One region of the Arthrobacter sp. LAR12-1-1.1 genome, then DNA from elsewhere that is predicted to be linked to it. Evidence: riboswitches for the same ligand, from Rfam matches in the RefSeq annotation. Region 1 holds a riboswitch; the other holds the start of a gene.
What was found. A riboswitch is a leader RNA that binds a small molecule or an ion and turns the genes downstream of it on or off. The one in region 1 is predicted to bind glycine.
Positions count from the first base shown of each region.

Region 2: linked by a shared signal. The riboswitch ahead of gcvP (aminomethyl-transferring glycine dehydrogenase) and the one ahead of gcvP (aminomethyl-transferring glycine dehydrogenase) in region 1 are both predicted to bind glycine.

Region 1 is NZ_JBEGIG010000016.1:17,488-38,739, reverse strand. Features, by position in the region: gene gcvP (aminomethyl-transferring glycine dehydrogenase) at 1-1,923, opposite strand, end outside; glycine riboswitch at 1,963-2,078, opposite strand; glycine riboswitch at 2,080-2,178, opposite strand; gene MRBLAR12_RS12015 (TetR/AcrR family transcriptional regulator) at 2,458-2,997, opposite strand; gene MRBLAR12_RS12010 (MFS transporter) at 3,066-4,640, shown strand; gene MRBLAR12_RS12005 (Dps family protein) at 4,722-5,201, opposite strand; gene MRBLAR12_RS12000 (cytochrome P450) at 5,826-6,992, shown strand; gene MRBLAR12_RS11995 (AMIN-like domain-containing (lipo)protein) at 7,371-7,916, opposite strand; gene MRBLAR12_RS11990 (DUF4193 domain-containing protein) at 8,224-8,526, opposite strand; gene MRBLAR12_RS11985 (GyrI-like domain-containing protein) at 8,708-9,202, opposite strand; gene MRBLAR12_RS11980 (nitrilase-related carbon-nitrogen hydrolase) at 9,425-10,510, shown strand; gene MRBLAR12_RS11975 (agmatine deiminase family protein) at 10,507-11,550, shown strand; gene MRBLAR12_RS11970 (APC family permease) at 11,547-13,118, shown strand; gene MRBLAR12_RS11965 (APC family permease) at 13,243-14,652, opposite strand; gene MRBLAR12_RS11960 (polysaccharide deacetylase family protein) at 14,922-15,806, opposite strand; gene MRBLAR12_RS11955 (NAD-dependent epimerase/dehydratase family protein) at 15,796-16,719, opposite strand; gene MRBLAR12_RS11950 (SDR family NAD(P)-dependent oxidoreductase) at 16,758-17,516, opposite strand; gene MRBLAR12_RS11945 (D-arabinono-1,4-lactone oxidase) at 17,570-18,865, opposite strand; gene MRBLAR12_RS11940 (aldehyde dehydrogenase family protein) at 18,894-20,396, opposite strand; gene MRBLAR12_RS11935 (purine-cytosine permease family protein) at 20,530-21,252, opposite strand, start outside.
Region 2 is NZ_JBEGIG010000024.1:1,217-8,631, reverse strand. Features, by position in the region: partial or broken gene MRBLAR12_RS16030 (serine hydroxymethyltransferase) at 1-63, opposite strand, end outside; gene gcvH (glycine cleavage system protein GcvH) at 60-443, opposite strand; gene gcvT (glycine cleavage system aminomethyltransferase GcvT) at 501-1,649, opposite strand; gene gcvP (aminomethyl-transferring glycine dehydrogenase) at 1,659-4,526, opposite strand; glycine riboswitch at 4,579-4,686, opposite strand; glycine riboswitch at 4,688-4,785, opposite strand; gene MRBLAR12_RS16010 (GNAT family N-acetyltransferase) at 5,040-5,558, shown strand; gene MRBLAR12_RS16005 (hypothetical protein) at 5,667-6,278, shown strand; gene MRBLAR12_RS16000 (FAD-dependent monooxygenase) at 6,358-7,415, opposite strand, start outside.

The sequences.
Region 1 (21,252 bases):
CGAGAGGACGTCCTTGTTGGCCTCGATCTTGGCGGCGAGGTCCGTGTGGTCGATCGTGCCGTCCGAAGCCGTGGCCACGACGACCACCTTCATGCCGGCGAGCACGGCGGAGGCGGCGTTGGTGCCGTGGGCCGAGGCCGGGATGAGGCAGACGTTGCGCTGCTCGTCTCCGCGGGAGTGGTGGTAGCCGCGGATGGCCAGCAGGCCGGCGAGCTCGCCCTGGGATCCGGCGTTGGGCTGGATGGAGACCTGGTCGTAGCCCGTGATCTCGGTCAGCTGGGCTTCGAGGTCCTCGATCAGTTCGCGCCAGCCCTCGGTCTGGGAGTCCGGGGCGAAGGGGTGGATGGAGGCGAACTCCGGCCAGGAGATGGCTTCCATCTCGGCCGTGGCGTTCAGCTTCATGGTGCACGAGCCCAGCGGGATCATGGTGCGGTCCAGGGCGAGGTCGCGGTCCGAGAGGCGGCGGATGTAGCGCAGCAACTGGGTTTCGGAACGGTGCGTGTTGAACACCGGGTGCTGGAGGTAGTCGGAGGTGCGCTCCACGGCGGAGTCCAGGCCGAAGCCCTCAGATGTGTCGGTCACCGACGCGCCAAACGCGGCGATGACGTCGGCGACGATAGCCACCGTCGTGGCCTCATCGGCGGAGATGCCGACAGTGTCGGCGTCGATGGCCCGCAGGTTGACGCCCTTGGCGTCGGCGGCCGCGATGATCTCTGCCGCCCGGCCCGGCACGGAGACGGTGATGGTGTCGAAGAATGACGTGTGCAGCACGTCCAGCCCGGCGGCCTTCAGGGAGGCGGCGATGGTCTTGGCGTGGACGTGGACCGACTGGGCGATGGCCTTCAGCCCGTCTGGGCCATGGTAGACGGCGTAGAACGAGGACACGATGGCCAGCAGTGCCTGGGCGGTGCAGATGTTGGACGTGGCCTTCTCGCGGCGGATGTGCTGCTCGCGGGTCTGCAGGGCCAGGCGGTAGGCGGGGACGCCGGCGTTGTCTTTGGAGACACCCACGAGGCGGCCGGGCATGGAGCGCTCCAGCCCCTTCTGCACGGCCATGTAGGCGGCGTGCGGGCCGCCGAAGAACAGCGGCACGCCGAAGCGCTGGGCGGAGCCGACGGCGATATCCGCACCCTGCTCGCCCGGAGGGGTGATCAGGGTCAGGGCCAGGAGGTCCGCGGCCACAGTGACCAGCGCGCCGCGTTCCTTGGCGTCGGCGATCACCGCGGTGTGGTCCAACACGCGGCCGGAGACGCCCGGCTGCTGCAGGACGACGCCGTTGATGACGCCCTCGGGCAGGCCCTTCGAGAGGTCCGCGACCTCGACCTCGAAGCCGAGGGCTTCCGCGCGGCCCTTGACGATCGCGATGGTCTGCGGGAGGCAGTCGGCGTCGAGGACGGTCTTGCCGTCGTGCGCCGTCTTGTTCTTGTTGGCGCGGCGCATCATCAGCACGGCCTCGGCGACGGCGGTGGCTTCGTCCAGCAGCGATGCGTTGGCGATCGGCAGGCCGACGAGGTCCTGGACCATGGTCTGGAAGTTCAGCAGGGCTTCGAGCCGGCCCTGGGAGATTTCCGGCTGGTACGGCGTGTACGCGGTGTACCAGGCCGGGGCTTCGAGGATGTTGCGGCGGATCACCGGCGGGGTGAGCGTGTCGTAGTAGCCCTGCCCGATCATCTGCACGGCGGTCTTGTTCTTCGCTGCCAGCTTGCGCAGCTCGGCGAGGACTTCCACCTCGCTGAGGGCGGCGGCGAGCGCGAGATCGGAGTCCTGACGGATGTCCTTCGGAACGGCGGTGTCCACCAGGGCGTCGACGGTGTCGTAGCCGACAGCCTTCAGCATGGCGTCGACGTCGGCCTGGCGGCGCGCGCCGATGTGCCGGTCAACGAAGGACGTGGAGGCTGGGGTAACAGTCACAAGGAACTCCATAACTCAGGCGGCGCAGGGTACGCCACATTGATTCGGGTTCCTCCCCGCTCTGTATTGGACCTGAGAGTTTCCGCGAAGCCTGCGTTTCAGGGGCTCCGCTTGCACCGTCGGTGAGCACAGCATGTCCGGGACACGCCTGCTACTTTCCAGAGATGCCTTGCCGCGGCGGTACATGGGCCTGAGAGATTCCTGGGGAGGGTTTGCTCCTACGGCGCCTGCTTGTACCTACTTGCAGGACTCTCCCGCCGCAGATCAAAGGCGTATTCAGTTGGGTGATTAATCGTGGGTGACAACAGTCACAGCTCCCATTCTCCTATGCCGGGCGCGCGTCCGCAAACTCCCTGCCAGCCGCCGACCCAGGTTACGGGCGACAAGCCGCCCCCGGGTGCGTCCGCCAACACGAGTTCGCCGGACAGCGGCCAGGTCGCCGCAACTTTGCGGCGAACTCGCACGCTTCCGGCGAGTTCGGCGGGGTGGGCGGGAGCGGGCGGGGTGGGCGGGAGCGGGCGGGGTGGGCGGGAGCGGGCGGGAGCGTCAGCGGCGCAGCTTCTCGACGGCGGCCAGCAGGCTCTCGACGTCCGCTTCGACCTCCGGAAGCGGCCCGCCGGGGCCCCGGCCCAGCATGGCGTTGAAGTACAGCCCGTCCCCCATGTACAGGACGGCCTTCGCCATGGCGGGTCCGACGTCGGCCGCCAGCAGTTCCAGCCAGCTCGCCTGGGCGGCGGCGAAGCGGCGGAGGGTCTCCCCGTGCGCCACCTCGGCGAGCCGCGTGGCCGCCACGAAGACCCGGTCCATGGGCGTGTCCGCCCACACCGAGGACCTAATGAAGTACGCCGCCGCCCCTTCGGGGGCCGCCGCCATGGCGGCAACATCCGCAGCCAGATGCCGGTCCAGCCGTTCCAGCAGGACCGCGATCATCGCCTCCTTGGTCGGGAAGTGGTAGAGCAGGCCGCCCTTGGAGACGCCGGCCCGGCGCGCGACGGCGTCCAGCGTCGCGGCGCGTTCACCGACTTCGATGAGCAGGGATTCGAAGGCATCGAGGACGGCCTCGCGGGCGACGGGTTTCCTGGGCATGCCTCCCATCATGCCTGCCCAGCCCTTCATTTCTTAACTGTACCGTCCAGACGGTATAGTTATGTCCTATGAGCATTTCATCGATCACCGCAGCCACCAGCATCCCGGCGGCCACCGGCCCCCGGGCACCGTGGCGCGACTGGGTGGCGCTGGCCCTGCTAATGTTCCCCGTCCTGCTCGTGGCCGTGGACAACACCGCCCTGACGTTTGCCCTGCCGGCCATCGCCACCAGCCTGTCCGCTTCCGGCGTCCAGCTGCTCTGGATCGTCGACGCCTATCCCTTGGTCCTGGCCGGACTGCTGGTCGCTATGGGCAGCCTCGGCGACAGGATCGGACGGCGCCGCCTGCTCTTCGTGGGCAGCGCGGGTTTTGCCGCGGTTTCGGCCGCGACGGCGTTCGCACCGAGCGCCGAATGGCTGATCGCCGGCCGTGCCGGGCTTGGCCTGTTCGGCGCCATGCTCATGCCGTCCACTCTTTCCCTGATCCGCAATATCTTTCCGCAGCCCAACCGGCGCAGGCTGGCCGTGGCGATCTGGGCCGCCGGCTTCTCCGGCGGCGCCGCCCTCGGCCCGATTGCCGGCGGCTGGCTGGTGGAACACTTCTGGTGGGGCGCCGTCCTGCTGGTCGCAGTGCCGATCATCCTTCCTCTCCTGGTGCTCGGTCCGGCGCTGATACCGGAATCCCGCGACCCGAACCCCGGCCGCGTGGACGTGCCCAGCATTGTCCTGTCCCTGCTGGTCATGGTGCCGGTCGTCTACGGGATCAAAACCCTCGCCACCCACGGGCCCGCACCAGAGGCCTTCGCGAGCATTGGAGCCGGCCTGCTCATGGGCTACGTGTTCATCCGGCGGCAGCGGGCACTTGCCCGCGGGGAAGGTACGGCGCCGATGCTCGATGTCAGCCTCTTTGGCAACCGGATCTTCAGCACGGCCATCATCGCCAACGTCCTGGCGCTGTTCTCCTTCAACGGCTTCATCCTGTTCCTGGCACAGCACCTGCAGCTGGTCGAGGGCCAGTCCCCCTCGGCTTCCGGAGTCGCCATGGTCCCGGCCCTCATCGCCACTGTCGTGGCGGGGCTGCTCGTGGTCCCGCTGGTGCGCAAGGTGCGGCCAGGCTTTGTTGTGGCCGGCGGGCTGCTGCTGAGCGCGGCGGGCTATTTCCTGGTGGCGTTCGGCGACCACAGCCATGGCCCGTCTCTGCTCCTGGCCGCGCTGCTGGTTCTCTGCCTGGGGGTGGGCGCCGCGGAGACGATTTCCAATGACCTGATCCTGGGTGCGGCGCCTGCCGACAAGTCGGGGGCCGCCGCCGCCATCTCCGAGACCGGCTATGAAGTGGGGTCTCTGCTGGGCACGGCGATCCTCGGCTCGATCCTGACGGCTTCCTATCAGGGCAACCTCCGGCTCCCCGAGGGGGTGTCCGGGCTCGTCCCGGCAGAGGCCACCAGCCAGGCGGGTGAAACCCTCGCCGGCGCGGTGGAGCTCGCCCACATGCTTCCGGCTCCCCTGGCGGAGGCAGTGACGGCTGCCGCGCGCACGGCGTTCGACTCCGGCGTCCACGTCACGGCGTCAATCGCGCTGGTCCTGATGACCGGGGCCTGCGTCCTCGCCGCCATTGTCCTGCGGACGGTGCCGAAGGCCAAATAGCTTGGACAGCAGCGTCCTGCGCCGGAAGAAATCCGGCGCCGGACGCTGCTGGTTTAGGGTCGGACCGGTGGGAGCCGGTCCCTACTTGTCCTCCGGAGTGGTCACGCTGGCGTTTGCCCGCATGGTCTCGGCATTCACCATCCAGGCATACTGCTCAAGCTTGGCAATGAAGGCGTGCAGGAGGTCGGCGGTGGTGGGGTCTTCCTCATCAACTTCATCGTGAACTTTGCGCATCGTGCCGACGGCCGCCTCGAGGGCCGCGACAATCCGTTCGATGGCGTCCTTCGTGTTGATCAGGCCCGCGGGGAACTCGGCGAGTGCGGTGGACTTGGAAACCGTGGAACTGCGGCCGTCCGGCAGGGCGTGGAGGGCGCGCATGCGCTCGGCGAGATCGTCCGCGAACTCCCGGGCGGCGTCGACGATCTCGTCCAGCTGGAGGTGGAGGTCCCGGAAGTTAGTCCCGACGATGTTCCAATGCGCCTGCTTGCCCTGAACGTGGAGTTCGATCAGGTCCACTAGGACCGCCTGCAGGTTGGCCGTCAGTGTAGGTGTCGCTTTCATGCATCCTCCTCAATAGAACCGGTACCGTGCGGGCCGCGCGCACCATTTGCTGGCACCGCGGCCGATGCTTCCGACGCTACCGCAGGGCAGCGACGGGCCGCGACGGTTCGGGGAGGAATTTCTCGGTCAGCTTACTAAGTCGGCTTACTAACCGTTTCGGGAAGCTGAGACTGCCCCGTTCCTATGTTCCGTTAGGCACGGGCGAGGGAGAGATTCTTGACGCTGTCTGCCCCCTCTTCGCGGGACAGCAGGACCTCCCTGCGGGTCTCTTCGGCGCAGCGGACCATCTGGTCAATGCTTTCCTGCGAACAACGCCGACAGGCCTGCGCCGTCGTCGTAGGGGGCGTCAGTCCGGACCACGTTTAGCGGAAAGCCGGGGTGTTCTCCTCCGTACCGTCGGCAGGACCGGCCGCTTCGTTAGGCGCCGTGGTGACGGGCCGGTTCCGCAGGGGCGGCCGACGTGGGCCAGAATCCCCATGCCAAGGCTGTTGCGCGGTATTAGGGTGGGAGCTGACGGGGCCACGCGGCCCGCCCCGTTGGACGCCTGCTCTGTTGCAGTTCGTCCCTTGCAGTTGGTCCATTGCCAGGAAACGACGGCCGTCCGCCTCGTCAGGAAGGCCAGCCATGGTGCCATTTCCCGCTCTGGAGCAGCCGTTGAACCCGTTTCCCCGCTATGAAGCCATGCGGGACAGTGAACCCGTTTTCCAGGATCAGGAGACCGGGGTGTGGCATGTGTTCCGCTACGATGACGTGCAGCGGGTCCTGTCCGAGCACGCCACGTTTTCTTCCCGGATCGGCGGGGACAACCCCTCCGAAACGGGCCAGCTCTTCGCCGCCAGCCTGATCAACACGGACCCGCCCAGGCACCGCCAGTTGCGTTCCCTGGTGTCCCAGGCGTTCACGCCACGGTCAGTGGAAGCGCTCGGCCCGCGCATCTCGGAACTCACCGACGAGTTGCTGGACCCGGTAGTTGCTGCCGGTTCCGCGGACCTGATCGACCAGCTGGCCTATCCGCTGCCGGTCATCGTCATCGCGGAGCTGATGGGCATCCCGGCCGCGGACCGGGACCGGTTCAAGCAGTGGTCCGACGTGATCGTGAGCCAGACCCGCCCCGGCGCCGACGAGTCCGGCCACATGGCCGCACACCGGGAAATGGCGGAGTACTTCATGGGCATGATCGAGCAGCGGCGGCGCCAGCCGGGCCATGACCTCATCAGCGCGCTCCTCGCGGCCGAGATCGACGGGCAGAAGCTCAGCGCCATCGAGCTGCTCGGATTCTGCGCCCTTCTGCTCGTTGCCGGCAACGAGACCACCACGAACCTGATCGGCAATGCGGTGCTGTGCTTCACCGAAGCGCCGGGCACGGCGGAACGCCTCATCGCCGAGCCTGCCCTGCTCCCGCAGGCGATCGAAGAGGTGCTGCGCTACCGCTCCCCCGTCCAGTCCATGTACCGGATCTCCGCCGTCGACACGACCGTGCGGGGCCTGCCGATCCCTGCGGGGTCGCCGATCGTGGCGTGGATCGGCTCGGCGAACCGTGACGCGGAGCAGTTCCCGCACCCTGACGTGTTCGACGTCGGACGCTCACCGAACCGTCACCTCGCCTTCGGCCAGGGCATCCACTTCTGCCTCGGCGCTCCCCTGGCCCGGCTCGAGGCCAGGATCGCGCTGCAGGCCGTGCTCTCCCGGCTGCCCGGCTTGGCCGTGCGACCCGGGGCGCAGCTGGAGCGGATGGAAAGCACGATCGTCTACGGAGTGAAACAGCTTCCCGTGTCCTGGCTGGCTGCCTGACGGCGAGCGCCGCCTCCGTTGCCCTATCAGTTGTGGCTGCTACTGATTGACTTTGCCGTCGGAATGACAGCCGTAAGTGATAGGGCAACGCGGGGCGCTAGCGTTTCCACCGGAAGGGTGTGCCTCCGGCCCATTTCGACGCCTAGGGGCACCTCGCTCCGCGCGCGTCGAACTGCCTAGGAGTCGAACTGCCCAGGAATGGGCTGATCGCACGCCCAGCTGACTTGTCAGTCGAAGAAGTACGCGGGTTGGCGAGGTGGACAATTGCATCATCGGCAAGGGCGCAGCGCACGAAATGCTCCTGATCCACCGTGATGCCACCAAGGCCTTGAGTTCGCAAATCGCGCAATGCGCCGCGTTGCTCTGCCGCCCCGGCCATCACCAGAAGTGCGCCACGTCCACCACTAGCCGTGACCCGGTGCCCGGCCCGGACAGGGACAGGACCCGGAACGGCAGCCGCGCGCGGACCCCCAGGCCCAGGCTGCTATACCCTTCGAAGCTGCCCGCCCACGCCACCTGCCGGAACGTCTGGTAACCGGTCACGTCCGCCAGCTCACCCTTGTCCGCCGGGTTGTAGGTGGGATTGCCGGCGTCGTCGTATGCGGGCGCATTGACCGTGAGCTGGATGAAGGCCTGGCCCCGCAGCGGGATCGGCAGGCCGGACCCGTCCTGCACCACCTCGGGCACGTAGCGGACGGTGTAGCCGGCCACGGGGCCGTTGAGGTCGATGACCAACCGGTCAAAACAGTAATGCTGACCGGTCCGCACATTCACCACCTTGGCCTGGCTCATGGCCGGATCCGTTTTGACCAGCGAACCCCAGACCAGGCCGCAGTACGGGTCCGCGGCTGCCGGCGCCGGCGCAAGCACCCCGAGACCGGCGGCCATCAGCACTGCCGCGAGCAAAGCGTGAATCTTCTTCAACTGGGTCCTCTTCAACCCCGCCACCCCCTGGTGCTGCCCGAGCCCTTGAGCTGGCCAAACAGTCAGCGCAGGTCAGACGCTTCCAGCGTAGGCGGCCCCGAACCGGCGGGCGAGGTCCTCATCCGTTTCGGCGCCCAACCGTTAAAGTGGCCCGTTGCTGGTCACGGACGGATTGCACGGACACATCCCGCCAGGTTCCTTCACGAACAGATAACGCCGGCAGCCGCGGGCCACGCCAGGAACGGCGAAGCGCCGGCACCCCCGAGGGTCCGGCGCTTCGTGCGGTCTTGGTGTTGCTGAAAGATTCTTAGCCTTCGCAGTCGCGGCAGTACTTCATGCCGTTCTTTTCAAGGGCCACCTGGGACCTGTGCCGGACCAGGAAGCAGGAGGAGCAGGTGAATTCATCGGACTGCTCCGGAACAACAATGACCGTCAGCTCTTCGCCGGACAGGTCCGCACCCGGAAGATCGATGCCTTCAGCGGTGTCGTTCTCGTCGACGTCGATCACAGCAGTCTGCGCGCCGCCGCCGCGGGACGCCTGCAGGGCCTCCAGCGACTCAGCGGGAGACTCTTCTTCTGTCTTACGTGGGGCGTCGTAATCGGTAGCCATATCGGGGTTCACTTTCGTTGCTGCGCAGCGCCATTTCAGGCACCTCAGTGAAGCAGTTTAGGACATTATGCATGGAGTTGAGGAATAGTGTGGCCAATCAGACACAATGAGTCGGACGGGGCGCGGAAGCCCGGGTCGGCGGCCCCGGGACGCCCCGCGTCCGCGGCCCGCGGTGGGCAGTTCAGGCGACCGGCCAGACCACCAGCGTCTGCCACTTCGCCGGGTCGGGCTCGGCACCGGGATCGGTGAGGTAGTACTCCCACATGGCTTCCCCGGGGCTCGCACCGTCCTGCCGCATCCGCGCCATGATCGCGCCGTAGGTCTGCTGCAGTGATTCGTAGGGCCCGATGTGCATCGCCTCGTAGGCCCGGCCTGCGGGGAGTGCCCCGGCGATGACCTCAGTGTCCGCGCCGCTTGGGTTCGTGAAAGGTGCGGCGAGGGGGAACCCCGCCTCCACGTCGACGACGTCGGTCGGTTTGCCCCGGTACAGCGCGAACGGGGGTCCGGCCAATTGGACATGCTGATCCTGCACCGCACCCATGACGGCGCCGAAGGCACGGCCGAAAAAGTCGCGCAGCGCATTCATCGGGACAGTCTCACGCACCACTGCAGTCGGCTGTTCCTTGAGTTGGGCGGGCTTGATGTCCGGAGCCGCCCCGGGGTTCGTTGGAGTCATACGCCCAGACTCTGCCGCGCCCAATCCGCGGTCTAGGGCCTTACGGCCCGCGCCCACGGAGCGGCCTGCGGCGTGTTCGCCCGCACGTCCGGACTCGGCGCACGTACTGCCGCGAATAAATAAATGAACTTTATTCATATTAGGTCTTGCCCGGCGCGACCATCGCCTAAATACTAAATGAACAACGTTCATTTATGTGACGCCCGTCTCACTGGAGTAGCCATGATCGAAATCACGTCCCTCGACACCCCGCCCTCCCTCGCCCGCACCACGTCGTCCCGAAGTGCATCGTCCAGCCGGCCAGCACTGCGGGTCGGCGTCGTACAGCACCGCTGGCATCCTGACGCCGCGGCCCTGCACGCGGAACTGGACGAAGGCATCGGGCGGGCCGCCCGGTTGGGAGCCGCCGTCGTCTTCCTGCCCGAGCTCACACTGTCCCGGTACCCCGCGGATACGCTTCCCGAAAACGACACCACCCGGGCCGGGGCCCCGCGCCCGCGGCCCTCGGACATCGCCGAGGACCTGTTCACCGGCCCCACGTTCCGGTTCGCGGCGGACGCGGCCCGCCGGCACGGAATCTGCGTCCACGCTTCGCTGTACCAGAAGGCGGAGAACCCGGACGGTTCCGACGACGGCCTGGGCCTGAACACTGCCATCCTGGTCTCCCCCGAAGGCGAACTGCTGGCACGCACGCACAAGCTGCACATCCCCGTCACAGCCGGCTACTACGAGGACAAATTCTTCCGCCAGGGCCCGGACGGCGACGATGCTTACGAGGTCCATTCCCCCGCCGAGCTCGGCGGCGCACGGTTGGGCATGCCCACCTGCTGGGACGAATGGTTCCCGGAGTTGGCGCGGATTTACTCCCTCGGCGGGGCAGAACTCCTGGTCTACCCCACCGCCATCGGCTCCGAGCCGGACCACCCGGACTTCGACACCCAGCCGTTGTGGCAACAGGTCATTGTGGGCAACGGCATTGCCAACGGGCTGTTCATGGTGGTCCCCAACCGCTGCGGCAGCGAAGGCACCCTGAACTTCTACGGCTCCTCCTTCATCTCCGATCCCTACGGCCGGATCCTCGCGCAGGCACCACGGGACGAATCCGCGGTGATAGTGGCGGACCTCGACCTCGACCAGCGCCGTGACTGGCTCACGCTCTTTCCCTTCCTGGCCACGCGCCGCCCGGACACCTACGCGCGGCTGACCGAACCGGTACGCGCCGATGCCCCGCTCGGCCTCGACGCCTATGAGCCCACTGCGTATGAGGCCACCGCGTATGAGGCCACTGCGCAGAAGGTCACGGCATGAGCGCCTGGCGGATGCCGTCCGAAACGGCACCCCAGGACCGTGTCTGGATGGCGTTCCCCACCGGCGGCTACACCCTGGGCGAAACAGAGGCAGAAGCCCACGCCGCCCGCTCCGTCTGGGCCGCCGTCGCGAACGCCGTTGTGGAATTCGAACCGGTCACCATGCTGGTGGCGCCGGCGGATGTGGAGACCGCCGCCCGCTACCTCCACCCGGACATCGAGGTGGTCACCGCCGCCTTGAACGACGCCTGGATGCGGGACATCGGCCCCACGTTCGTCCTGGACGACGGCGGCCGGCTCGGCGCCGTGGACTGGGTGTTCAACGGCTGGGGCGGCCAGGGCTGGGCGGCCTGGGACAAGGACTCGCTCGTGGCAGCTGCCGTCGCGGCACGCTCGGGGGCCAGCCACCTCGTCTCGCCCCTGGTGAACGAGGGCGGCGGCATCCACGTCGACGGCGAAGGAACGGTCCTCGTCACCGAGACGGTGCAACTGGATCCGGGCCGGAACCCGGGGCTCAGCAAGGCCGCCGTCGAAGCCGAACTGGCCCGGACCCTGGGCACCAGCCACGTGATCTGGCTTCCCCGCGGGCTGACCCGGGATTCGGAACGGTTCGGCACGCGCGGCCACGTCGACATCGTCGCGGCCATCCCGTCTCCGGGCACCTTGCTGGTCCACTCCCAGCAGAACCCGGCACACCCCGACTTCGAGGTCAGCCGCGACATCATCAGCCACCTCGCCACCACCCGCGACGCGGCCGGCCGCGAATGGAACATCATCGAGGTCCCCGCCCCGGAATCCCTGACCGACGAGGACGGCTTCGTCGACTACAGCTACATCAACCATCTGGTGGTCAATGGCGGCGTCATTGCCTGCACGTTCGGCGACCCGATGGATGAAAAAGCCTTGCGCATCCTCGGCGACGCCTACCCCGGCCGCAAAGTGGTGGGCATCGACGCCCGCCAGCTCTTCGCCCGCGGCGGCGGCATCCACTGCATCACCCAACAGCAACCGTCCGCCTCCCACAAGACAGGTCAGCCATGAGTCAGACAATCGGCCGCGAAGACGGCACCACCACCGCCCACGGCGCAGTCGATCCCGCCGGCTCGAAGCACGGCATCACGGGCAAGGGGCTCAAGGGCGGACAGCTTGGCCTGCTCGCCGTCGTCGTCCTGGGCATCTCCTCCGTGGCGCCCGCCTACAGCCTGACCAGTTCGCTGGGACCGGCCGTCGGCGCCGTGGGCGTGCAGCTGCCGGCAATCTTCATCGTCGCGTTCATCCCCATGATCCTGGTGGCGTTCGCCTACCGCGAGCTCAACGCCGACTCCCCGGACAGCGGCACCACCTTCACGTGGGCCACGAAGGCATTCGGCCCGTTTGTCGGCTGGATGGGCGGTTGGGGCCTGCTGGCCGCCAACATCATCGTCCTGTCCAACCTGGCCGGCGTCGCGGTGGACTTCTTCTATCTCTTCCTGGCCCAGGTGTTCAACAACCCCGAACTCGCGGACCTGACCTCGAACACGGCCGTGAACATTGTGACCTGCCTGGTGTTCGTGGCACTCGCCGTCTGGGTCAGCTACCGCGGCCTCCACGCCACCAAGCTCGTGCAGTACAGCATGGTCGGCTTCCAGGTGCTGGTCCTGGCCGTCTTCATCATCATGGCGCTCAGCCACGCAGCCTCGGGTGACTCGGGCACCGCGATCGCGTTCAGCTGGGACTGGTTCAACCCGGCGAAAATCGAGAGCTTCGAGCAGTTCACCGCCGGCATGTCACTGGCCGTCTTCGTCTACTGGGGCTGGGACGTCTGCCTCACTGTGAACGAGGAAACCAAGGGAGGCAGGGGCACCGCCGGGCGGGCAGGAACGACGACGGCGGTGGCCGTCCTGGCCCTCTACCTCGCCGTGATCGTGGCCACCATGATGGTGGCCGGCACCGGTGCCGACAGCATTGGTTTGAACAACCCGGACAACCAGGCGAATGTCTTTGCCGCACTGGCCTCCCCTGTCATGGGTCCGCTGGCCATCCTGATGTCCCTGGCCGTGCTCTCCGGCACCGCGTCCTCCCTCCAGTCCACCATGGCCTCCCCCGCCCGGAGCCTGCTGGCGATGGGGCACTACGGGGCACTGCCGCCGCGCTTCGCGTCCGTCAGCAAGCGCTTCGGATCCCCCGGCTACGCCACGGTGGTTGCGGGCCTGCTGTCCGGCGGCTTCTACGCCGTTATGAAGGTGGTCAGCGAAAACGTCCTCAACGACACCATCATGGCCCTTGGCCTGATGATCTGCTTCTACTACGCCCTGACGGCGTTCGCCTGCACGTGGTACTTCCGGCACAGCCTGTTCTCCAGCGTCCGTAACTTCTTCATGCGGCTGCTGTTCCCGGTCCTGGGCGGCCTGGTCCTCACCGTGGTCTTCTTCCAGACCGCCGTGGACAGCTGGGCGCCGGAGTTCGGCAGCGGCTCCGAGGTCTTCGGCGTGGGCCTGGTGTTCATCCTGGGCATCGGCATCCTCGCCCTCGGCGCCGTGGTGATGCTGGTGACCGCGAAGCTGCATCCGGGCTTCTTCCGGGGCGAGACCATCCGGAAGGACACCCCCGCCCTGGTGGTTCCCGAGTAGCCGCCAGCGGCAATGGACGGCGCACGGCTTTGCCCCTGCCGCGGGGCAAAGCCGTGCGTTTGCTGTCGGTGGGGCCTTGCACTTATTGATTGGGACTAAAGGCAAACTTCTTGCTGGGCGGCGCTCACGGGCCGACTTTCAACAGTTCCGGCTCTGGCTCTGCCTCCGCCACCAAAGTGCCGCTATTGCGTCGACGCAGGCGCTTCTCGACCACGAATCCCGCCAGGCCAAGGATCACGAAAACCACAATTACTGCGTAGTTTTGGTACCAGGGCGCTTCTGGCTGTCGCGGCCAAGCGATATTGACGATCTCAAAGCCCAACCACAGCAGCGCGGCCACGTTCACTACTGTTCCAAAAACTCCCAGGCTGAAGGGTCCGGCCTTCCACGCTCCTTTCAGCCGAACCACCAGGGCGGCCAGCACTGGAAAGATGAATGCCACGTAGAAGCCGGCCGTCGCGAACGCAATGAGGGCGCCGTACACCTGTGATGCCGACAGGGCAAGAATAATCATTGAAGCGACCGCAGAGACTATGAGTGCGTTGATGGGCAGCCGGTCGGTCTTGCTGAGGCGCCTCAGAACCTTGGCCGCAGGCAGGGCGTCCAGCCGGGCGAATGCGAAAATTGATCGTGAGACAGCTGCCTGCAGCGCCACTGTCCCTGCGATAAATCCCAGGACGATGGTCACCAGGAGCGGTTTGGTGATTCCCTCGCCAAGATTGGCAGTGAGGGTTGTGGTAATCGGGTCCGGGTCTGCCCCCGACATGGCGGCACCAATATCCGGGATTGCGAGGAGCAGGGCCAGGCACGAAAACGTGATGACAGATGCCACCGTGACCAGGGACGTCAGGACAGCCCGCGGCACTCTGCGTTCGGGTGACCGGACTTCCTCGGCTATGGCGCCCGCACTCTCAAATCCCACAAACGACCATCCGATAATTGCCACGGCCGCCATGAAAGGCCCAAAGACATACGCGGTGGTGTCAGGCGCGGATCCGAAGGAGTCCAGAATCGTGCTGAGGGAATTTCGGCGATGGAAGATGATCAGTACCAACCCGACCCCCAGGCTGGCGATGACCTCGCACACGATGCTCACAGTCACCAGCAGACTCAGCCATTTCCTGCCGGCGGAGTTGGCAATCGTACTGACCAACAAGATGACGGCGCCCAGCATGATTTTCGTTGTGGTGTCAGGCTGTTCGATGCCGAACAGTGAGGCCAGAAATGTGCCTCCACCGAAGGCTACAGCGGCAACTGTGATGATGAGGGTCCAGATGTAGGCCCATCCTGCGTACCAGCTGTAGGTGTGCCCGAGAAGGGACCTGGACCAAAGGCAGACCCCGCCGGCAACAGGCCAACGCGAAGCGAGCTCGGCAAGTACAGCCGCTACCAGGGCCTGGCCCAAGAGGACAACCAACAGACCCCACCAGAAGGCCGGCCCTGCGGCCATCAGAGCCAAGCCAAATACTCCGTATAAGCCGATGATTGGCGACATGAAGGCAAACGCCAAGGAGAAGGAGGACCAGAACCCCATCTCCCGTTTGAGTTGGAGGGATTCAGGATTAGGGGTCTGTGGTGGACCAGGTGCATCCGACAACAGCTGGGACGGGGAGTTCATTGCTATGAGCCTTCTTTCGCTGGGACGGTCTTGGGGGTGAAGCTTCACAACGAGCTGCGGGCGTGGCTGAAGCGCGGCCAAGGGCTTCGCCCTTGGCCTGTTGTGTTTTGGGGTCACCAATGTTCGCCGTGCCGCCGGGCTCAGCAGTCCGCGGCTCAGTAGTCCGGCGTTCAGCAGTCCGGCGTTCAGTAGTCCGGGTACAGCTCCGCGGACGCTGTGACAGGGTTGAGGGGCTCGGCGATCAATGCAGGGTCACCGAGGGCCGCGTCCGCGAGCGCTTCGCATGTCGAGAAGCGGACGTCGCCTCGTTCCAGCGCCGTTTCGATCACGGTCCGCAGGGCCTCCAGCCGTCCTGCCCGTCCCGTGAGGAACGGGTGGCACGTGAGCATGAAGAGCGCGCCATGACGTCGCATTGCGTCGATCTCGTGAATCCACATATCAGCGACCACCAGTGGCGACTGGATGATTTCGCCGATCTTGGGTTCCGGAAGGAAGGCATACTGCTCCCAGTCGTCCAGGCTCCAATGTGGGGGGAGCTCCGCAACTGTCCCCGCCGGGGTTTCAATGAGATACGGGACGTCCGCATCCATCAGGCTGGAATCGTATGTCAGCCCGTACTCAGCCACCAGCGACGGCGTCTGCCACGAGGGCTGCCACAGTGCGGCGCGATGCCCTTTTGGCGAAATGCCGAAGCGCCCGAGTGCGGCAAGCGCCAGATCGAAGTCGGCGCGTTCGTCGTCGAAACTCATGTTCACCGCGGTGCGGTGAGTGTGCGAGTGGTGCGCGATCTCGTGTCCCGATTCCAGGACTTGTTCAACCATGTGGGGATATCGTTCCGCGGTGACTCCTGGAATGAAGAACGTCGCCGGCTGCTGTACATCCTTCAACATTTGGAGAATCCGAGGAACGCCCACCTTGGGTCCGAACGCCTGGTGAGTCATCGCCATCGCATTGTCGGCGTAGCGGCGGCCGGCGGCCAGGATGGGGGACTCGGCGTCGACGTCGAACGTCAACGCCGCAACGCATGCCGCCCCCTGCCTCCAGCCGCTCTTATCGACGTCAGAAGTCATGGCCCGAGAGCCAGTCTGCGTAATCGCCGAGGGCCCGCTGCAGGGGCCAGGCCGATTCGTAGCCTAGATCCCTGGCCGCGGAAGCGATGCTGAAATGGCCCTGCAAGTCCAGGGTTGGATCCGTCCCTGGCCCGATCTCCACGGTGGCGTCCGGGAATGCGATTCGAACTTCTTTGACTACGTCGCTGAGGGTCCAGTACTCGCTGCCGGAGATGTTGTACGCCAGAGGCCTGGCCGAGGCCGTTTCCGGTGCCTGGACTGCCGCAAGTACGGCAAGAGCGACGTCGCGGACGTAGACCAGGTTGTACCGGTGGTCGGCCCCGTGGTCCTGTGAGAACGAACCGTCGCGGACCACGCCGCGCATAATGTCCCGCATGACCTCATCCATGCGGTTGCCGGGTCCGTAGACCTGGCCGATGCGCAGGGAGATGACGTCGATTCCATACCTTTCGCCGTAGACCTGTCCGAGCCATTCCCCGGTAACCTTCGTCACGGCGTACGGCGTCGTCGGATTTACGGGCTCCGATTCGAGAACCACAGGTGCTGAGGTCTTTCCGTACACGCACTCGGACGAGAAGAAGATGATCCGTTTGACGCCGTGGAGTCGAGCCGCCTCGAAAACCGCTACCGTTCCCTCGACGTTGGCAGCAAAGGTTGCCAGGGGAAAGCTCAGGGAATAAGTCGGGTGGGAGATGGCTGCGGTGTGGACGATGGTGTCCACGTCGTGTTCCTTGAATACCTCGAGGAGGCGGGGGATATCGAACAGCTCGCCCTGAACGGACACGACGTCGGGGCGTGGCGCCTCGAGGAAGTCCCGGTTGTAGCTGACCGTTTGATGGCCGGCGTCGGCAAGTTCGTTGACTATGTGGCGTCCCGTGAATCCGGCACCACCTGTGACCAGGACAGAGCTCATGTGATTTTGCCTTTCAGTACGAGAGTTAGGTGTGGGATTCAATGTCCGAGCGGGAACGTCGTGGTTCGACCACCGTCGACAACAAGGTTTGTTCCCGTGACATATGAGGATTCAGGGCCCAACAGCCACAGCGCCGCCGCAGCAATCTCCTCGGCCAGGGCGAATCGGCCAAGCGGTACGGACGCTTCGTCCCTGGCGCGTTCTTCTTCGTTCGCGAACTCGGCCGCAAGCATCGGAGTATCTGTCGTCCCCGGCGACAGGGCGTTGACCCGGACGCCGGCAGGTGCGAGTTCGGCGGCCAGTGACCGCATCATCGACAGGACACCGCCCTTGGTCGCGGTGTATGCGGTGTAGCCAGCCTGGCCGACGAGTGATAGCTCGCTGGCGGTGCAGACGAGCGATCCACCGCCGTTGGCTGAGAGCGTTCGCGCCGCTGCCCTGGCGAAGTGGAATGTGCCGGTCAAGTTCACCCGGACCAGTCTCTGCCACAGCTCGTCGGACGTTTCGGCGATGGGCGCAACACTGGAGATTCCTGCGGAGTTGAACGCTCCGCTCAGTGGTCCGAGTTCAGCTTCCGCCTGGGCGAAGGCGCTATCGACCTGTTGGGACTCAGAGACGTCGGCCTCAAGGAAGATCACAGCGCCCGAGAGTTGGCGTTTTGCGTCTTCAAGCAGACGGTCCGGGAGCCCAACTGCCGCAACCTTTGCCCCCTGCGCCAGAAGCGCCCGAGTGGTCGCGAGACCGATGCCGGAGCTGGCTCCGGTGACAAGGTAGGCCTTGTCCTGAAAATGGCTCATGTCTTCTCTTCCCCATTGGTTGTGGCACGGCAGGCGCAGCCTAGAAGGCTGATTTAGCCAACGAGCGCACGGGTGTGGTCGTTAAGGAACATGCCGCGGGGGTCGAACTCCCGGCGTATCTGGATGAAGGTGTCCAACTCCGGGTAGAGACGCTCCAAGCGGCTCCGCGTCATGAAATGGATCTTGCCCCAGTGTGCCCGTGGCTCGAATTCCTGCAGCACCGCATCCGCATCCCGGAAGAAGGGCCAGTAGTCGGTCCCCGGTTCGGTGGTCAGGGTAATGACGGTGGTGTCGCGCCCTTGGAACTGGGACATGTAACCTTCGTCGGCTTTCACCCAGCGGACCTCAACGGGGTACTTCTGGTCGGAGTGCTTGGTGCGGATCAGGTCCTGGACAGCCTCGACGGCCTCCAAGCCGTGTTCGCTGGGAACGAAGTACTCGAGCTCATGGAACGGTGTGGTGAATCCGCCCGGGTAGATGCGGTACGACCGGTCCAGCCGGGCACCCTCCGTGCGGGAAATTTCACGCTCGTCCTTGACCTGGGCGATGTTGTACCGCTTGGTGTAGCTGCGGTTCGCCATGCCCTGGCCAGGCGAACCGGGCAGGTCCAGGAGCTCGCATGAATCGTCGTCCGGGCACCAGAGGAAGGAGTAGTGCCGGTTCCCGTCGATGTCGGCCTGCCAGGTTGCCGCGGTCTCCGCCCACGTGGGATAGGTAATCTCCTCCTGCAGGTAATAGCGGTCCTCGACCGCCAGTTCTACCTCGAGGAAAATCCCGAGCGTCCCCAAGGCGACCTGGGCGGCCCTGAGTTCGCGGAGCTGGCCTTCACCGATTTCGACGATTTCGCCGTAGCCGTTGATCAGCCTGACCCAACGCAGGGCTGATGAGAAGCTGCCCAGGTTTTTTCCGGAGCCGTGGGTGCTGGTCGCGAGTGCCCCGGCGATCTGCTGCTTGTCGATGTCGCCCTGGTTGCCCAGTGCCAGCCCCTGCTCCCACAGCGGATCGCCGAAGGCGTTGATGGTTGTGCCGGCCAGGGCCCGCGCACGGCGCCGCATGAGGTCGGTTCCGGTGATGGCCGAGAGTGCGGACATGTCCATCAGGACGCCGCCCGTCTGGACCAGCGGTGAGGACGAATGCCCTGAGCCGACTGCGCGCACGGGCAGGCCTTCGCGGATGGCGAACCGGACGGCGTCGAGCGCTTCCTGTTCGTTCCGCGGCCGGACGGTGAAGGCCGGCGTGGCGCTCTGGTTGCCGCCCCAGTTGGTCCACGTTACATCTGTTCCGAAGGGAGCGGACGGGGTTGCGGCGCGCGCCGACGACGCCGAGTGGGGATGATTCATGGTGGTCATAGCTGAGCTCCGATCCTGGTCTTAACGCTCATGCGCCGTGGTTGATCATGACGTGCTTTGTCCGGGAGTAATCGTCCAGGGCATACAGCGAGAGGTCGCGGCCGTAGCCGGATCCCTTGAATCCGCCCCACGGAACCTCGCAGGCCAGCACCAGGTGGGAATTGACCCAGACGGTGCCGAAATCGAGTTTCTTCGGAACGCTGAGCGAGAGGCTCGAATCCCGCGTCCATACCGAGGCGGAAAGGCCGTAGGGGCTCTCGTTGGCCCGAGTAATGGCCTCTTCAGTGGAGCTGAAGGACTCGACGGTGACGACGGGACCGAAGATTTCGTGGGTAGCAATATGCGCCCCTGCCGGTACGTCGCTGATCACCGTGGGTTCAATGAAGTAGCCGGGGCCTTCCAGGGCAGAGCCCCCGATGGCCACCTGGAGACCGGCAGCCTTTGCCTCCGCGAGCGCTTCCTTCACGCGGTCGAAGTGCGGGCGCGAAATCATGGGACCGATTTCGACGTCGTCCCCTGCGCCCGGGGCGCCGACGACGAGCGTGCCGACTTCCCGTACCAAGTGCTCAGTGAACTCCTCAGCCACGGATTCGTGGACGAGCACGCGGCAGGCGGCGCCACAGTCCTGGCCGGCATTCCAGAAGCCGGCGTTTCGCACGCCGGCGGCGGCCGCGCGGAGATCGGCGTCGGGGAAGACCACAACAGGGGCCTTGCCGCCGAGTTCCAGATGGACGCGCTTGACGGACCTGCCCGCGGTCTCCGCAACCGCCTGTCCGCTGACGACGCTCCCCGTCAACGCAACAAGGGCCACATCGGGGTGTTCGGCGAGCCGCTGTCCAACGGTTCGGCCTTGTCCCGTCACGATGTTGAGAATTCCATCGGGGATGCGTCCAGCGACCAGTTCTACCAGCTTTAGCGTCGAGAGCGGAGTCTGCTCCGAGGGCTTGAGGACGATGCTGTTTCCGGCGGCCAGGATGGGCGCGATCTTCCAAGCAGCCATCAGCAGCGGGTAGTTCCACGGGGTGATGACGCCGACGACGCCGACGGGTTCCCTGAGGATGACCGACGTGTGCCCGGTGGCGTAATCGCCACCTGCCATGGACGTCAGCGTGCGGGAAGCCCCGGCCATGAATCGGAAGGTGTCGATGGTGCTTGAGACATCGTCCTCCGCGACCGCTCGCGGTTTGCCGGTGTTGGCGGACTCGATGATTTCGAATGCTTCACGGTTGGCTTCAATGATGTTGGCGATCAGGGAGAGCACCTCTGACCGTTCCTTCGGGGTCGTGGCCCCCCAGGACTTCTGGGCCGCCACGGCCGCCTCAACCGCAACGTCCACATCCGAGGCTGTGCCGGCCTGCACCGATGCAATGACCTGCTCTGTGGTGGGATCTACGACGTCGATCAGCCGAGTCGAGGAACCGGGAACAAACGCTCCACCGATGAAGTGCCCCGCCGGAGGCAAAACGCTGGCGCAGCTTTGCTCCGCGGAAGAGCGTCGGACTGTGAACTGCTCGAGGTCAGTGAGTGTCATGGTACTTAGCCTTGCTTTCTGCGCCGGTCTCGGCGTCGGGAGTTTGTGTGGGGGCCGGGCGGTATGCCCGGGGAGGGCGGTATGTCCGGGGAGGGCGGTATGTCCGGGGAGGGCGGTATGTCCGGGGAGGGCGCTAGGCCCGGGGCGCTTCAATCAGGTCAGCTGCGAATACGGGCGACTGAAAGGGGGCGACATCCGGCGTCTTCCGGAACACGCGTGCCGCAAAGTAGTACAAGGGTGCAACGACCACCAGGCCAACAATCCAGGAGAGGTCCACGCCATTCATCGCTGCGGCGACAGGGCCCGTGAACATCGCTGTTGCCGAGAACGGAACCTGGATCAGGGCGCCGGCAACATAGGCTCCGATCGCAATCCAGTTGAACCTTCCATACACTCCACCGTCGCGCTTGAAGAAGTCTTCAACCCTGTAGTCGCCGTGCCGCAGAAGGTAGTAGTCGACCAGGTTGATGGCCGTCCACGGAACCAGGACGTACATCAGGAAGGAGAGGAAGTTCGTGTAGAAGAAGATGAAATTGTCGCGTGCGAACAGCGAGATCATGAGGGCGAGCGTGAAGAGGATGATCGCCGCAATGGTCCGGGTCTTGGCGTGGGGCAACCAGGTTGGCCTGAACGTCTGCCCAATGGTGAGGGTGCACAGGACCCCGCAGTAGAGGTTCATGGCGTTCGACGCCGCAACGCCGAGGCAGAAAATTCCGATGATCACCATGGTCCATGGCCCGAGCATGGATCCCAGGCTCCCGACTATTTCGACGCTGCTGCCATCGTTGATCAGTGCCAGGGCGAGCGTTCCCACCAGGGCACCCAAGACCATCGGGAAAAGTGTTCCCAGGACGCA
Region 2 (7,415 bases), on a different contig from region 1:
GTCCGCGTCCAGGCTCGCGGAGACGACCTGCTCAAACGCGACGGTACCCGTTGCGGCGCTCACAGTTCGCCGCCGTTCTTGGACGCGTACTCTTCAGCCGACATCAGCGGGCCTTCTTCGGTCACGGCCACCTTGAAGAGCCAGCCGGCACCGTACGGATCGCTGTTGATCAGCGCGGGATCCGAAACGACGTCGTCATTGATCTCCACTACCTCGCCCGTCACCGGGGCGTAGAGGTCCGAGACGGACTTGGTCGACTCGACCTCGCCGCAGGTCTCCCCCGCGGTCACCGTCGACCCAACTTCCGGCAGGTCCACGTAGACGATGTCGCCGAGGGCGTCGGCGGCCACAGCCGAAATCCCAATCCCCGCAGGGCCCGATCCGTCGGCAGCAACCCACTCGTGTTCAGCGGAGTACTTCAGTTCGGCTACAACTTTGCTCATTTATCTCAATCCTTAAGTTCGTATGTGGTTTCGACAGGCTCAGCCAGCGGCGGCTGGCTACTTTTGGCGCTTGTAGAACGGCAGTGCGACAACTTCGAACGGCTCCGCCTTGCCACGCAGGTCAATGTCCAGGGCTGTGCCCGGTGCGGCGTGATCGACGTCGACATAGGCCATGGCGACGGGGTACCCCAGGGTGGGGCTCGGCTGTCCGGAGGTCACTTCGCCCACCACGTTGCCGTCCTTGAGGACCGGGTAGTGGCCGCGGCCGGCCCGGCGGCCCAGGCCCTTGAGCCCCACGAGCTTGCGGCCGGTTGTGGAGCCTGCGCCGGCTGCCTTGAGTTCGCTCAGGGCAACCTTGCCGATGAAGTCCGACTCCTTGGCGAGCGAGACGACCGGTCCCAGGCCTGCGGCGTACGGGTTGCCTTCGCGGGAGAGTTCGTTGCCATAGAGCGGCATGCCGGCTTCCAGACGCAGCGAGTCACGGCAGGCCAGACCGGCGGGGATGAGCCCGTGGCCGGCCCCGGTTTCCAGCAGCGCTTCCCAGAGGCCGGCGGCGTCCTCGCTGGGAACGTAGATTTCGAAGCCGTCCTCGCCGGTGTAGCCGGTGCGGGCGAGGAGCAGATCGTGGTCAGTACCGTTGACGGTGATACGTACCTCAACCGCTGCGTAGTACTTCAGCTCGGTGACCAGGACATGCTGCTCGGCCGGGACCAGCGTCAGCAGAATGGCCTCTGCGTTCGGTCCCTGGACGGCGATCAGCGAGGTTTCGGCGGAAACGTCCTCCACCGTCACGTCGAACCCGTCTTCCTTGCCGGAAACAGCCCTTTCGGCCAGTGCCGCGGCAACCACCGCAGCGTTGCCGGCGTTGGGGACCACGAGGTACTTGTCCTCACCACGGCGGTAAGAGATGAGGTCATCGATGATGCCGCCGTCTTCCTGGCAGATCAGCGAGTACTTCGCTTTGCCGACGGCGACCGCCGAGAGCTTCCCGGCCAGGGCGTAGTCGAGGAACGCTGCGGCGTCCGGGCCGCTAACCCAGACTTCGCCCATGTGGGAGAGATCGAACAGGCCCGCGGCGTTGCGGACCGCGTGGTGCTCGGCCAGTTCCGATTCGTACTTGAGGGGCATCTGCCAGCCGCCGAAGTCCGTGAAGGAGGCGCCGGCTTTTTTGTGCTGCTCGTAGAGAGCGGTGTAGTTCTCACTCATCAGGGATCCTTAGTTCTCGAAGTCGGAAAGCGGCGGGCAGGAGCAGACCAGGTTGCGGTCTCCGGCGGCGCCGTCGATGCGCCCGACCGGCGGGAAGTACTTGTCCTGCCTGAGTGTGTGGACGGGGAATGCGGCCTGCTCACGCGGGTACTCGCGGGTCCAGTCGGTGCTGATGACGGCTGCGGCGGTGTGGGGTGCGTTGCGCAGCGGGGAGTTCTCCACCGTGAAATCTCCGTTGGAGACCTGGTCGATCTCCTGGCGGATGGTGATCATCGCCTCGATGAAGCGGTCGATCTCCGCAAGGTCCTCGGACTCGGTGGGCTCCACCATCAGGGTGCCCGCCACGGGGAAGGACAGCGTGGGGGCGTGGAAGCCGAAGTCGATCAGGCGCTTTGCCACGTCCTCGGCGGTCACGCCGGTCCTGGCCGTGAGTTCACGCAGGTCCAGGATGCACTCGTGCGCCACCAGCCCGCTCTCCCCCGTGTAGAGAACCGGGAAGTGCTCATCCAACCGTGCGGCAATGTAATTCGCCGCGAGCAGGGCCGACTTGGTCGCTTCGGTGAGGCCCTGGCCGCCCATCAGCTTCACGTACGCCCAGGAGATCGGCAGCACACCGGCCGATCCGTAGCGTGAAGCGGAGATCGCAACACCAGTTCCTGGTTCGATACCGCCGGCTTCGTGCGCCGCCTTGTTCGCGTCCCCTGGCATGAACGGTGCAAGGTGTGCCTTGGCAGCAACCGGGCCGACGCCGGGTCCGCCGCCGCCGTGCGGGATGCAGAAGGTCTTGTGCAGGTTCAGGTGCGAGACGTCGCCGCCGAACTTGCCCGGCTGGGCCAGCCCCACGAGGGCGTTGAGGTTGGCGCCGTCGACGTAGACCTGCCCGCCGGCGGCGTGGATCGCGTCGCAGACCTCGCGGACGTCGGCGTCGTAGACCCCGTGGGTGGACGGGTAGGTGATCATGATCGCCGAGAGGACGTCCTTGTTGGCCTCGATCTTGGCGGCGAGGTCCGTGTGGTCGATCGTGCCGTCCGAAGCCGTGGCCACGACGACCACCTTCATGCCGGCGAGCACGGCGGAGGCGGCGTTGGTGCCGTGGGCCGAGGCCGGGATGAGGCAGACGTTGCGCTGCTCGTCTCCGCGGGAGTGGTGGTAGCCGCGGATGGCCAGCAGGCCGGCGAGCTCGCCCTGGGATCCGGCGTTGGGCTGGATGGAGACCTGGTCGTAGCCCGTGATCTCGGCGAGGTCAGCTTCGAGGCCGCTGATGAGCTCGCGCCAGCCCTCGGTCTGGGAGTCCGGGGCGAAGGGGTGGATGGAGGCGAACTCCGGCCAGGAGATGGCTTCCATCTCGGCCGTGGCGTTCAGCTTCATGGTGCACGAGCCCAGCGGGATCATGGTGCGGTCCAGGGCGAGGTCGCGGTCCGAGAGGCGGCGGATGTAGCGCAGCAGCTGGGTTTCGGAACGGTGCGTGTTGAAGACCGGGTGCTGCAGGAAGTCGGAGGTGCGCAGCACTGTCTCGGGCAGCTCGAAGCCCTTGGCCTCCAGGACCGGACCGGCGCCAAAGGCGACGACGACCGCGGCGAGGACCTCCGGCGTCGTGGTCTCATCGACGGACACGCCAACTGTGTCCGCGTCGATGAGCCGCAGGTTGATGCCCCGGGCCCCGGCGGCGGCGATGACCTTGGCGGCCTTGCCGGGCACGCGGACCGTGAGGGTGTCGAAGAAGGAGTCGCTCGCCAGTTCGCGGCCGGCGATCTTCAGCGTGGCGGCGAGGGCGCGGGTGTTGTTGTGGACGGTCTCGGCGATGGCTTTCAGCCCGTCGGGGCCGTGGTAGACGGCGTAGAACGAGGACACGATGGCCAGCAGTGCCTGCGCGGTGCAGATGTTGGACGTGGCCTTCTCGCGGCGGATGTGCTGCTCGCGGGTCTGCAGCGCCAGGCGGTACGCCGGGACGCCGGCGTTGTCTTTGGAGACGCCGACGATGCGGCCGGGGAGCGTGCGTTCCATGCCCTCGCGCACCGCCATGTAGGCGGCGTGCGGGCCGCCGAAGAACAGCGGCACGCCCAGGCGCTGGGTGGAGCCGACGGCGATGTCTGCACCCTGCTCGCCCGGAGGGGTGATCAGGGTCAGGGCCAGGAGGTCCGCCGCCACGGTGACGAGGGCGCCGCGTTCCTTGGCAGCGGCGATCACGCCGGACTGGTCCCACACCCGGCCGGAGACACCGGGTTGCTGCAGGACGACGCCGTTGATGACGCCCTCGGGCAGGCCCTTGGAGAGGTCGGCGACCTCCACCTCGAAGCCCAGGGCCTCGGCGCGGCCCAGCACAATGGCGATGGTCTGCGGGAGGCAGTCGGCGTCGAGGACGGTCTTGGCCCCGGCCGCGGACTTGTTCTTGTTGGCGCGGCGCATGAGGAGCACGGCCTCGGCGACGGCGGTGGCCTCGTCGAGGAGCGACGCATTGGCGACCGGGAGCGCGGTGAGGTCCTGGACCATGGTCTGGAAGTTCAGCAGCGCCTCGAGGCGGCCCTGGGAGATCTCCGGCTGGTAGGGCGTGTACGCGGTGTACCAGGCCGGGGCTTCGAGGATGTTGCGGCGGATCACCGGCGGGGTGACGGTGTCGTAGTAGCCCTGGCCGATCATCTGCACGGCCGTCTTGTTCTTGGAGGCGAGCTTGCGCAGCTCGGCCAGCACCTGGACTTCGCTGAGGGCGCTGTCCAGCGTGAGGGGCTTTTCCTGGCGAATGGAATCGGGGACCGCGTTGTCAACGAGGCCATCAACGCTGTCGTAGCCGACGGCCTTGAGCATGGTGTCGATGTCGGCCTGGCGGCGGGCGCCGATGTGGCGATCTGCGAAGGTGGACGGGGACGATTGAACCGTCATGAGAGGAACTCCATAATTCAGGTGGCATCAAAACGCCACGATGATTCGGGTTCCTCCCCGCTCTGTATTGGACCTGAGAGTTTCCGTTTTGCCCTGCTGATTGCAGCGCGCCACTTGCACCGTCGGTGAGCCCGGTTGCCCGGACTGCTTTCCAGAGTTGCCTTGCCGCGGCGGTACGTGGGCCTGAGAGATTCCTGGGGAGGATTTGCTCCTACGGCGCCTGCTGAACGTACCGGCAGGACTCTCCCGCCGCAGATCATAAGCCGTGCCACTGGTCGGTGACACAGCTCACAATTTATCTGGTTCCCGGGCAGGATGCAAAATTAATTTCAATTGAGTCGCTGTTTCCTGCACCACGGGGGTGCCTCCCCGCCGTCGAATGCCAGCCAAGGAACAAGTCCATCCCCCGGGGCCGTTGGGCTACTACGACCTGCCGTCCGCTGACGCTGGCAGCACCCTACACACCCGGACCGAGACCACGGGAAACGCGAACCCTTCGAATATGATCGCGTGATGCCTCTCCTTATCGCTCCGGACGCAAGCTACCACTCCTCCTGGCTGGAAGGATCCGCAGAATTTGACGGCGCCCACCGGGACGGCGGGGGCGCGGAGGACTGGTCCCTGGAAGAACTCAAAGATGCCCAGTCGTTCCGCCGCTTTGTCGACGCCCTCATCAATGACGCTCGGCCGGAGAGCCCGCGGAAGCCAGGATATGTGCCCTGCACGTACTTGTGGATCATGGAGGGTGACACGTTCCTTGGCTCACTGGCCATCAGGCACGAACTGAACGACTTCCTCTTCAACGAAGGCGGGCACATCGGCTACAGCGTGAGGCCCTCCGCCAGGCGTCGCGGCCACGCAGCGAGGGCGCTGGCTGATGCCTTGCCGATTGCCCGTGAACTGGGAATCCCCCGGGTTCTTCTCACATGCGATGAGGATAATGCAGGCTCCCGGACGACCATCGAAAAGAACGGCGGCGCCTACGAGGACACCCGCAACGGCAAACGCCGCTACTGGGTCGACACCGTCTGACCGGGCACGCCCCGAACGAACTGATCTCCGTTTACAGAGCGTGAAGTCGGTGCGACGCTGAACGCAATTCGGCCCGCGCGGGCTGTCTTCGAACTGGGGGTAACGAAAATGCAATGGGGCACGCCGCAACCGGAAAGTCCGTGGCCGCATGACATGGTGATCCGCGTCAATGACGATCCACACCACCTGACTCTCCTTCTGTTTGTCCGGCAGGCATGGTCCATGGCCGGCGACCTCAACATCCCGCCCCTAAGCCCCGTACCAGACTGTGGTCATTCCCGGATGCCGGAATCGGCTGATGCCTCCACGTGGGAGAAGCGCTGGAAAACGTCATGGGACCAGGCCTGGAGCTGGTACCAGATCGAAGATCCAACGCACCATCCCACGCCCGCGGAATTGCGCGAGTCCGGGGACGCCAGTCAGGGGTTGAATCCTTTGATCCCACCCTTTTGGACTCAACGGTATGAATGGGAAGGTCTGGACCGCGAGGCTTATCAAGCCTGGGACCGAAGCCTGATCCCGAAATTTCCCCACGATGCCGAACCCCGAAGTCTCCAAGAACTCATCCCGGCATGGGAAAGCGGAATCGACACTGTCATCGTGCTGCCGTACGAGGGGTACTTCGCACACCGGCTGAGCCGGCGACACCTCGTTGTGTCGGCCGCAACCAGGAATACCCCTGAGCACTACAGCAGGGCGCTACGAGAAAACGCACTCTAGACCCGCTGAGGCCGGGCTACCTCTCCTGTTGAGGGGACGGGCACGGAAATACGCGTCGGTCACGGCCACCGTTGGGGCGTTAATGCCGCGCAGGCCCGAACCAGCTGGCCAGCGCATCCTCCAGCCCCCGCTGAGTCCCGTCTCCCGTCCACGCCACATGCCCGTCAGGCCGGATCAACACGGCAGCAGGACCGCTGACTGAACCGATCACCGGAAGCTCCCACCCGCCGTCGTACGTGGCGTCCACCAACTGCACCCGATCCATCCACGGCCCCGGGTCGATGCTGCCCGGCGCGCCGAGGTTGAGCAGCACCGCACGGGCATCGTGCAGGAAGGTGAACACGCGCCGCGGGCCGTTGGCGGTGACGACGTCGAGATCGGGCATGCGGCGCCCGAGCAGCGGGTGCCCCTCACCGAGGTCGTAGCGGACGTCCAGGCCGGAGATGAGGCCGCCCAGCCGCTTCCGGGCCTCATCGATCGTCAGCAGGCCGGCCACCGTGTCGGCCAACGCACCGATGCGCGGGTCGGCCCTCTGCATGATTGACTGCGCCATCGTGTGCTTCAGCGCACGGGCCCCGGCGGGGTGCCGCTCGGCGTGATAGGTGTCCAGCAGGCGGTCCGGCGCAATACCCTTGACCACCTGGGCGAGTTTCCAGCCGAGGTTCACGGCGTCCTGGATGCCGAGCCCGATCCCCTGCCCGCCCGAAGGAGCATGGATGTGCGCGGCATCCCCGGCCAGCAGCACGCGGCCGCTGCGGTAGGCCGCGGCCTGCCGCGTGGCGTCGGTGAACCGCGAGATCCACGTCGGAGTGTGCACCCCGAAATCCGTGTCATAGACCTCGGTCAGCGCCTTGCTGAGGTCAGCCAGGGTGGGCTCGGCGGCCGGTCCAAGCTGCTTCTCGGTCACCACCACCCGCGTGGTTCGTCCGTCCTCCATCAGGTGCAGCCCGTGGATCCCCACCTCGTCGATGCGGATCCCTGCCGGCGTCTCCTCGGTCACCTCCACTTCGGCGATCAGGCTGCTCCTCGTCGCATCCCAGCCGGGGAACTCGATGCCGGCCGCCTTGCGGACAGCACTTCGCCCGCCGTCGGCACCCACCAGGTACAGCGCGCGCATCGGCCCGCCGTCGGCGAGAT